DNA from 3 places in the Paenarthrobacter sp. C1 genome. Region 3 is predicted to be linked to each of the others. Evidence: riboswitches for the same ligand, from Rfam matches in the RefSeq annotation. Region 3 holds a riboswitch; each other region holds the start of a gene.
The links. A riboswitch is a leader RNA that binds a small molecule or an ion and turns the genes downstream of it on or off. The one in region 3 is predicted to bind glycine.
Positions count from the first base shown of each region.

Region 1: it holds a riboswitch for glycine, as region 3 does, so the genes downstream of both, gcvP (aminomethyl-transferring glycine dehydrogenase) here and cycA (D-serine/D-alanine/glycine transporter) in region 3, are expected to answer to the same signal.
Region 2: it holds a riboswitch for glycine, as region 3 does, so the genes downstream of both, gcvP (aminomethyl-transferring glycine dehydrogenase) here and cycA (D-serine/D-alanine/glycine transporter) in region 3, are expected to answer to the same signal.

Region 1 covers NZ_CP186052.1:964,586-967,857, forward strand. Annotated here, with positions in the region: gene ACNAOU_RS04690 (MFS transporter) at 1-941, opposite strand, end outside; gene ACNAOU_RS04695 (TetR/AcrR family transcriptional regulator) at 1,015-1,554, shown strand; glycine riboswitch at 1,648-1,745, shown strand; gene gcvP (aminomethyl-transferring glycine dehydrogenase) at 1,924-3,272, shown strand, end outside.
Region 2 covers NZ_CP186052.1:4,507,019-4,510,290, reverse strand. Annotated here, with positions in the region: gene ACNAOU_RS21120 (PucR family transcriptional regulator) at 1-1,458, shown strand, start outside; glycine riboswitch at 1,533-1,631, shown strand; gene gcvP (aminomethyl-transferring glycine dehydrogenase) at 1,780-3,272, shown strand, end outside.
Region 3 covers NZ_CP186052.1:786,394-789,665, forward strand. Annotated here, with positions in the region: gene ACNAOU_RS03865 (FAD/NAD(P)-binding protein) at 1-1,147, shown strand, start outside; glycine riboswitch at 1,223-1,321, shown strand; gene cycA (D-serine/D-alanine/glycine transporter) at 1,468-2,928, shown strand; gene ACNAOU_RS03875 (ExeM/NucH family extracellular endonuclease) at 3,007-3,272, opposite strand, start outside.

The DNA of each region.
Region 1 (3,272 bases), 180 kb from region 3:
GGGGACTGCCCTTCGACCAGTTGCAGGTGCTGGGCAAAGAAGTAGATGAACCCCGTCATGGAGAACAAGGACAAAACATTCGCCACGATGGCCGTGCTGAATACCTTGTTCTTGAACAGGGAAACATCCAGCATGGGGCTTTCGATCCTTTGCTGGCGGCGGACGAACAGAATGCCCATCACCAGGCCAAAGCCCATGAAAGCAGCAGCTGACGCACCGAAGCCGTGGACCGCGAATTCCTTGATGCCGTAAACGAAGGGCGCCATGGTGACCACGGACAGGACAATGCTGGACACATCCACCCGGCCGGGGTTGGCGTCCTTGGACTCGGGAATGAGTACCCGGCCAAAGGCAAGGAGCGGCAGAAGCAGGAATGCTGCTACCAGGAAGACGGCGCCCCACCAGAAGTGCTCCACCAGCCAGCCGCCGAAGATGGGACCGAGGGCTGCGCCGCCGGAGAATCCGGCAGCCCATACAGCGATCGCGAGCCGACGGCGGTTGGGGTCGATAAAGATGTTCCTGATCAAGGACAACGTTGATGGCATCAGCATGGCGCCGAAGACGCCGAGTGCAGCGCGTCCGGCAATAAGCCACTCCGCGGACGGAGCGAATGCCGTAGCAGCCGAAACCGCGGCGAAGCCTGTGCTGCCGATCAGAAGCAACCGGCGTCGTCCGATCCGGTCACCAAGGTTGCCCATGGAGACCAGGAGCGCAGCGAGCACCAGCGGGTAGGCGTCAACGATCCACAGGAGCTGTATGCCGCCCACGTCCAGCGAGCGGGCGATTTCCGGCAGGGCAAAAGTGAGCGCGGTGTTATCGACGGCCACCAGCAGCACCGGGAACATCAGCAGTGCCAAGGCCGTCCAGTCGCGCCACGGTGCAGCCGGGCCCGTCAAGGGGGCGGCGGAACGGGGTGCTTGGGTTGAGGACGGCGAGAACATGCCTCTTACTGTACCGTCCAGACGGTATAGTTACAAATTCAACCCCCGCAATTCTTTAGGGAATGATGTACACATGCCACGAAAACCAGTTGCCCGGGACGCCGTCCTGGATGCCTACGAATCCCTCCTGATCGAGGTAGGGGAGCGGGCCGCTACCCTGGATGCCGTCGCCAAGAGGGCCGGTGTCTCCAAGGGCGGGCTCCTGTATCACTTCCCCAACAAGGAAGCCCTGATCAGCGCCTTGCTGGAACGCCTGGACGATTTGGCGCAGGAGGACATTGAGCAGATGAAGGCCGCGCCGGACGGTTCCGCCGCCTACTTCATCCGGTCCTCCCTCTGGGCCGACACCCCCATGGACAGGGCCTTCGTAGCCGCCACCAGGCTCGCTGAAGTAGCCCATGAGGAAACGCGGCGGCGCTTCGCAGGAATCCAGCAGCAGTGGCTTGATGTCCTGGCCGAAGACGTAGGACCGGAGATCGCCAAGGCCGTCAGCTACATGGGCGACGGCCTTTATTTCAACGCGATGTTCGAGGGCGGGCAGGGGGCCGGCAACGCCGGCCGGGAGGCCGACGTCGAAATCCTGCTGGGGGTCCTGGACCGCCTGCGGAAGTGACTGCTCATCCATTTGCCGCAGGGCCTTGCACGTAGGACAATTAAGCCTTGTGGCGTGCCCAGCGTGGCGCCCACAGACAACTGAACATGCCTTTGATCTGCGGCGGGAGAGTCCTGCAGGCACGTGATGCAGGCGCCGTAGGAGCAAACCCTCCCCAGGAATCTCTCAGGCCCACGCACCGCCGCGGCGAGGCAACTCTGGAAAGCAGCAGGCACTCCACGCCATTGACGTGGGATGCTGTGCTCACCGACGGTGCAAGCGATTCGTTGTGCGGACAACACGCGGAAACTCTCAGGTCCAATACAGAGCGGGGAGGAACCCGAGCCGCTGTGGCGTACCCAAACGCCGCCCAAGTATTGGAGTTCCTTCGTGACGGTTAGTTCTGCCTCCACCACCTTCGTCGATCGGCATATCGGCGCCCGCCGCCAGGCCGACATTGAGACCATGCTCAAGTCCGTTGGCTACGACTCTGTTGACTCGCTGGTCGACACTGCCGTTCCGAACGACATCCGCCAGGACGTCGCCCTCACCTTGCAGAACGCGCTGAGCGAAGTCGAGGTCCTGGCCGAGCTGCGCAAGCTCGCCTCCAAGAACAAGACCGCGGTCCAGATGATCGGCCAGGGCTACTACGACACCATCACGCCGCCGGTCATCCGCCGCAACATCCTTGAGTCCCCGGCCTGGTACACCGCTTACACCCCGTACCAGCCTGAAATTTCGCAGGGCCGCCTTGAAGCACTCCTGAATTTCCAGACCATGGTCCAGGACCTCGTTGGCCTGCCTATCGCCAACGCCTCGCTGCTTGACGAAGCAACCGCCGTGGCCGAGGCCGTCCTCATGATGCGCCGCGCCAACAAGAACAAGGCCGTGCAGGACGGCAAGACTGTGCTCGACGCAGACTGCCTCCCGCAGACCATCGCCATCGTCAAGGGCCGTGCTGAAGCCCTCGGCTTCGAGGTTGAGGTTGCCGATCTTTCAGCCGGCCTTCCGGAAGGTGCCATCAACGGCGTCGTCCTCCAGCAGCCCGGTGTTTCCGGCCGCGTCTTCGACCACTCCGCCGTCATTGCCGAGGCCAAGGAACGCGGCGCACTGGTCACCGTTGCCGCCGACCTCCTTTCCCTGACGCTCATCACCCCTCCGGGTGAGCAGGGCGCTGACATCGCCGTGGGTTCCGCCCAGCGCCTGGGTGTCCCGCTCTTCTTCGGCGGCCCGCACGCGGCCTACATGGCCGTCCAGAAGGGTCTCGAGCGTTCCATGCCGGGCCGTCTGGTGGGCGTTTCCAAGGACGACGCCGGTGTCCCCGCCTACCGTCTGGCCCTGCAGACCCGCGAACAGCACATCCGCCGCGAGAAGGCCACGTCCAACATCTGCACCGCGCAGGCGCTGCTGGCCATCGTCGCCTCGATGTACGCCGTCTACCACGGCCCCGAAGGCCTGAAAGCGATCGCCGAGACCGCCCACAGCCACGCCCGCACGCTCGCAGCGTCCCTGAAGGCTGCCGGCGTCGAGGTCCTCCACGGTTCGTTCTTCGACACCATCACCGTCCGCGTCACGGGCAAGGCAGCAGAGATCGTCGCCGCCGCCGAGGCCAAGGGCATCAACCTGCGCGGCATCGATGCCGACACTGTTGGCATCTCGGTTGATGAGACGACTACGTCCGACATCGTCGGCAGCCTGCTCGATGTCTTTGGCGCTTCGGTCACCGATGCCGCCGAGGA
Region 2 (3,272 bases), 980 kb from region 3:
CTCCTCGCAGGCGCCGCAGGCCTCGACAACCGCATCACCTGGGCCCACACGTCCGACCTCCCGCGACTCTGGGAGTGGGTCACGGGCGGCGAACTCATGATGACCAACGGCCTCTCCATCCCGGCGGACGCTGAGGGCCAGGTGGCGCTCGCGAAGGCGCTGATGGACAGCGGTGCCAGCGCCCTGGCCATCGGAGAGAAGATGCACGCGCCGGAGCTGTTGCCGGAGTTCCTGGAGGCCTGCGACCACCTGCCGTTGCCGCTCATCAACATCCCCTACCCGCTGCCGTTCATCGCCATCGCCCGCTCCGTCGCCGAGGCGTCCTTGCTGGAAGAGTCGCGCCGCCTGCGCCAAACGGCCAGGGTCTACGACCTTCTCCGGACCGCTGGAGCTTCCGAGGACCACTGGCAGAGCCTCGTACAGCGGCTTGCGACGGAGCTTGACTCCGAGCTCTTCGTGGTGGATCGCCGCTGCCTCCATCCCTGGCACCCCGAAGGCGAGCCGCTTCCGGTCTTCCTCGCCGACGAGTGGGCTCCACTCTCCGGGCAGGTGTCGTTGGCGGGGAAGAACTTCCAGTGGCACCGCGTTCGGGGCAGGCACGTCCTGACCATGGATATCCCCACCCACGCGAATGCGCTCTTGGTGGTGTTGCCCAACGGCGAACCGCACCCGGACGCCGTCGTGCTCCTGCATGCGGCCACCGTGCTGGGACTGCAGCTTTCGCGCATCGTCCTGTCGCTGGAAGGCAGGCACCGCCTAGCGGGTGAGTTCTTGCTCCAGGCCATGGACGGGCGCTTGGGCGCGGCCGAGATAGAGAGCCGGCTCGCAGCTTTTGACGTTCCGCCACAGCGCTTCCTGCTCGCCTCCATGGCTGCGGACGGGTCCTCAGCGGACGACGGCGACAGGCTGGCAAACGTGCACATCGAACTGTGGCGGCACGGGGTTGCGTCGGCGTCGTTGAAGCGGAACAACAGGTTCCATGTGGTGGTCCCGGCGGACACGGCAGAAGAAGTTCTGGTCCATTGCGCCGGTGTGGATGCCGCGATCGGGATAAGTGCGCCGGCAGCCGTTGCGAATATCCAACGCGCGTTGCAGGAATCCCTCTGGGCGCTCGGTTCGGCCCGGGCCAACAAGCTGGGTTTGGCCCGTTATGCCCAGGGCCCGTCCTGGTTGGGCCTGACCGGGGTTGAGGAGGGAACGGCTCTGGTCCGGCGGTTGTTGGGTCCGGTTTTCGACTACGAGCAGAGCCAGGAAGGCGATCTCATTGTCACGTTGCGGACGTATTTGGACTCGCAGCGGTCCTGGCAAAAGACGGCGGCAACCCTGTTCACGCACCGGCAAACCATCATCTACCGGATCCGGAAAATCGGTGAGCTGACGGGCCTGGACATGGGTGAAACCTCCACGGTGGCCCAGCTCTGGTTCGCCCTTCAGATCCACGAGGCCATGCACGGGTAGGGGCCGCTTGCTTGCACTTTTGCGAAACCCCACGCTATGGTGTGAAGCGTGTCACTCGCGTGACGCAACGCTTTTGATCTGCGGCGGGAGAGTCCTGCCGGTACATCCAGTCAGGCGCCGTAGGAGCAAATCCTCCCCAGGAATCTCTCAGGCCCATGTACCGCCGCGGTTAGGCAACTCTGGAAAGCAGTTCGGGCAACCGGGCTCACCGACGGTGCAAGCAGGCAACCATTCCTGCGGAATCTCTCAGGTCCAATACAGAGCGGGGAGGAACCCACATCATCGTGGCGCTCAGTGGGCGCCTGAATCATGGAGTTCCTCTTGACTGTTCAATCAACCCCCACCGCTTTCGCGGACCGGCACATCGGCGCCCGGCGCCAGGCCGACGTTGACACCATGCTCAAGGCCATCGGCTACGACTCTGTCGACGGCCTGGTGGACGTAGCCGTCCCCGATTCCATCCGCCAGGACACGGCCCTGAAACTGCAGGATGCCCTCACCGAGGTGCAGGTCCTCGCCGAACTGCGGAAGCTCGCATCCAAGAACAAGACCGCGGTCCAGATGATCGGCCAGGGCTACTACGACACCGTCACGCCCCCGGTCATCCGCCGCAACATCCTGGAAGCTCCCGCGTGGTACACGGCCTACACGCCGTACCAGCCGGAAATTTCCCAGGGCCGCCTCGAAGCGCTCCTCAACTTCCAGACCATGGTGCAGGATCTCACCGGCCTTCCCGTGGCGAACGCTTCCCTGCTGGATGAAGCCACCGCCGTGGCCGAGGCCGTGCTGCTGATGCGCCGGGCCAACAAGAACAAGACGGCCAAGGATGGCAAGACTGTTTTGGACGCCGACCTCCTTCCGCAGACCATCGCCATCGTGAAGGGCCGTGCTGAGGCGCTGGGCTTCGAGGTGGAGGTCGCGGACCTCTCCGCCGGTCTGCCCGACGGCGACATCAACGGCGTCGTGCTCCAGCAGCCTGGTGCTTCAGGCCGGGTTTTCGACCACTCCGCCGTCATTTCCGATGCGAAGGAACGTGGCGCACTGGTCACCGTGGCCGCGGATTTGCTGGCGCTCACCCTCATCACGCCCCCGGGCGAACAAGGTGCCGACGTCGCCGTCGGAACTGCTCAGCGCTTCGGTGTTCCGCTGTTCTTCGGCGGCCCGCACGCGGCCTACATGGCCGTGCGTGAAGGCATGGAGCGGACGCTCCCGGGCCGTATCGTCGGCGTCTCCAAGGACAACGCCGGCGTCCCCGCCTACCGCTTGGCGTTGCAGACCCGCGAGCAGCACATCCGCCGCGAAAAGGCCACGTCCAACATCTGCACGGCACAGGCCTTGCTCGCCATCGTGGCCTCCATGTACGCGGTCTACCACGGCCCTGAAGGCCTGAAGGCTATCGCCGAAACCGTCCACGGCCACGCCCGCACCCTCGCCACCACACTTGTGAAGGCTGGCCGCGAGCTCGTCTCAGATTCCTTCTTCGACACCCTCACCGTCCGCGTCCCCGGCAAGGCAGACAAGGTCATCGCCGCCGCCGAAGCCCGCGGCATCAACCTGCGGATCATCGACGCCGACACCGTTGGGGTTTCGGTTGATGAAACCACGACGCCGGAAGTCCTCTCCGCGGTAGCCGTCGCCTTTGGTGCCGGTCCGGTGGGGGACGCCTCCGGGTTCGAACTGCCCGAATCCGTAGTCCGCACCTCTGATTTCCTACAGCACCCGGTGTTCAACACGCATCGTTCAGAGACGCAGCTGTTGCGCTATATCCGCAAGCTGTCCGATCGGGACCTCGCGCTGGACCGCACCATGATCCC
Region 3 (3,272 bases):
GTACCGGGCCTCGGGCCGGGAGCCCAGGATCATCGCCGCGTCACGCAGGGGAACGCCGTACCGGGCGAAGGCCGGTTTGGAGGGCTATTACCCGCGCAGCATCACCATGCGCTACCTGACCGAGGACGCAGTGGACCGGTTCCGGGCCGCAGGCATCCAGCCCGGCTTCGACCATGACCTGTGGCCCTTGCTGCACCGGGACGCGCTGTGGGCCTACTATTCGACGCTGGCCCGGTCCCAGCCGGCCGCGATCAAGGACCCGGCGCAGTTCCTGGCCGACCTCGAAGACGCGCTCCAACCGCATGCCCACACCACGGCAAACTGGGAAAGCGACGTGGAGGTCCTGGTTGAAAAGCATGTGGCGGCATCACGGCGTTTGAACCTGCGCGGGCTCGCGGCGCCGTTGGCAGGCCGGACGTTCGCGTCACGGCGTGACCTGGATGCTGCGATCACCGCGTACCTGGACGACGACGCGCGGCGTTCGGCGCTGGGCGAATCGGACCCCGTGAAGATGGCCATCGGCGCGCTCCACACCGGCCGTGCCATCCTCAAGACCGTTGTAGCCGACGGCGGCATCACCGACGAGTCCTGGCTGGCAGGGCTGCGCGGCTGGTTCGAGTCGTTTGTCGAAGGGTTGGCCAGCGGACCTCCTGCGCTGCGTTCGGAGCAGCTGGCCGCCTTGGCGCGTGCCGGCGTCGTGAGTTTTGTGGGACCGGACCCCAAGTTCAGCGTCGATCGTGGCGCAAAAGTGTTCCGGGCGGCGTCACCCTGGGTCCACGAGGGGCCCGCTGAAGCACGCACCCTGATCGAAGCGATGTCACCCGCCAACAGGGTGGGCATCAACATTTCTCCGCTGCTCGAGCAGCTCATGGCCGACGGCCTGGTGCGGACCAAGATCATGATGAGTGTGGAGGGGACGCCCATGCAAACCACCGGCCTGGACGTTGAGCCGCACCCTTACCGTCCCCTTGCCGCCAACGGATCCATCACGGAAAACATGTACGTTCTGGGCTTGCAGTTGTCCGCGTCGCAGTGGGGCAATGCCATTGCCGCCGAAGCCCGTCCCCGCTCCGGGCGGGCCTATGCCAGCGGCCAGCGGACCTTGCGCGACGCTGACGAGATCGCCCGCAGCATCCTGGGCCTCTAGCCGTCACAGGCTTGCGTTGCCTGCCAGCCTTCGTTACTGTGTGAGCTGCATCACCCGCAAGGGTGTGCGCGCTTTTGATCTGCGGCGGGAGAGTCCTGCCGGTACATCCCGTCAGGCGCCGTAGGAGCAAACCCTCCCCAGGAATCTCTCAGGCCCATGTACCGCCGCGGCGAGGCAACTCTGGAAAGCAGTCCGGCCACACCGGACTCACCGAAGGTGCAAGCAGGCCCATGCCCGCGGAAACTCTCAGGTCCACGTACAGAGCGGGGAGGAACCCGAATCAATGCGGCACCCTGTGCCGCCTGAACGACGGAGTTCCTTTGACGATTCATCCTTCCGCGAGTGCCGGTTCACCCCATCTTGAACGCCAGCTCAGCAACCGCCACATCCAGCTCATAGCCATCGGTGGAGCGATTGGCACCGGCCTTTTCATGGGCTCGGGAAAGACCATTTCCGCAGCCGGCCCATCCGTCATTTTTGTGTACATGATCATCGGCTTCATGCTGTTCTTCGTCATGCGTGCCATGGGCGAACTGCTCCTCAGCAACCTGAACTACAAGTCCTTCAGCGATTTCGCCGCTGACCTCCTGGGCCCTTGGGCCGGGTTCTTCACCGGCTGGACCTACTGGTTCTGCTGGGTCATTACCGGGATCGCCGACGTGATCGCCATCGCCGGCTATTCCAAGGAATTGTGGCCTTCCCTGCCCTTGTGGGTTCCGGGACTCATCACCATCGGCATTCTCCTGCTCCTGAACCTGGCCACCGTGAAGGCCTTCGGTGAGACGGAGTTCTGGTTCGCGCTCATCAAGATCGTGGCTATCGCTGCGCTCATCATCGTTGGCCTGTTCATGATCTTCAGCGGCTTCGAGTCCGACGCCGGTCCGGCCGGTTTCTCCAACCTGTGGAGCCATGGCGGCTTCTTCCCGAACGAGTTCATGGGCTTCGTGGCCGGTTTCCAGATCGCCGTGTTCGCGTTCGTGGGCATCGAACTGGTGGGCACCACCGCTGCCGAAGCCAAGGACCCGGAGAAGAACCTCCCCAAGGCCATCAACTCGATCCCCATCCGGGTTCTGCTGTTCTACGTCGGTGCCCTCATCATCCTCATGTCCGTCACACCGTGGACGCAGTTCGCCGCCGGCCACAGCCCGTTTATCGCGATGTTTTCCCTGGCAGGCCTCGGCGCAGCGGCCACCATCGTCAACCTCGTGGTGCTGACATCTGCCATGTCCTCTGCCAACTCCGGCATCTATTCCACGTCCCGCATGGTGTTTGGTCTCGCCCAGGAGGGCGACGCGCCCAAGGTGTTTGGCGCCCTCTCCGGACGCAAAGTACCCCGCAACGCCCTGTTCCTGTCCTGCGTCCTGCTGCTGTCCGGCGTCGTGCTCATGTACGCCGGCCAGGACGTTGGCAAGGCCTTCGACATGGTGACCACAGTGTCCGCGGTGTGCTTCGTGTTCGTTTGGTCGATCATCCTGGCCAGCTACCTTGCCTTCAGGAAGCGCCGGCCACACCTGCACGAGTCGTCAGCGTTCAAGATGCCCGGTGGCGTGGTGATGGTGTGGGTGGTGTTCGCGTTCTTCGCTTTCGTGCTGTGGGCCCTTACCACCCAGCCGGACACCCTGATTGCCTTGCTCGCCACCCCCGTGTGGTTTGTGATTCTGGGGGTCGCGTGGATCATCCTTCGGCGCCGGCCCGCGCACCTGGCACGCTACGCGGCGTTCCAGGCCGAATTGCAGCGGGATGCTGAGAGGACGGCCGAGCCGGAGCCGGCCACCAAGTAGGCTTCCCGAACGCAAAAGCAGGGCCCTTCACGCTGGCTGCGTGGAGGGCCCTGCTTATGTTGCTTTTGCCGGGAGTGGTCAGCCCCTCAAGCACTTCTGGTAGTCCAACCAGGCGAAGGCATACCGCAGCCAGCCCACGATGTCGTACCACTTGGACGGCTTGGTGGGTGGGGTGCACTGGGGCGGTTGCGGTCCGCTGTCCGCCACAGTGATCAGAGCCTTCACCACCGTTCCACTTTCGACGGCGGTCAGCACCAGGGTGCCGGTACCTGCAGCTGCCGCCGCGGGAACCTTGAGGTTCACCGTTGCCGCGCCTGCCGTCACCGGCACGGAACCGAGCGCCA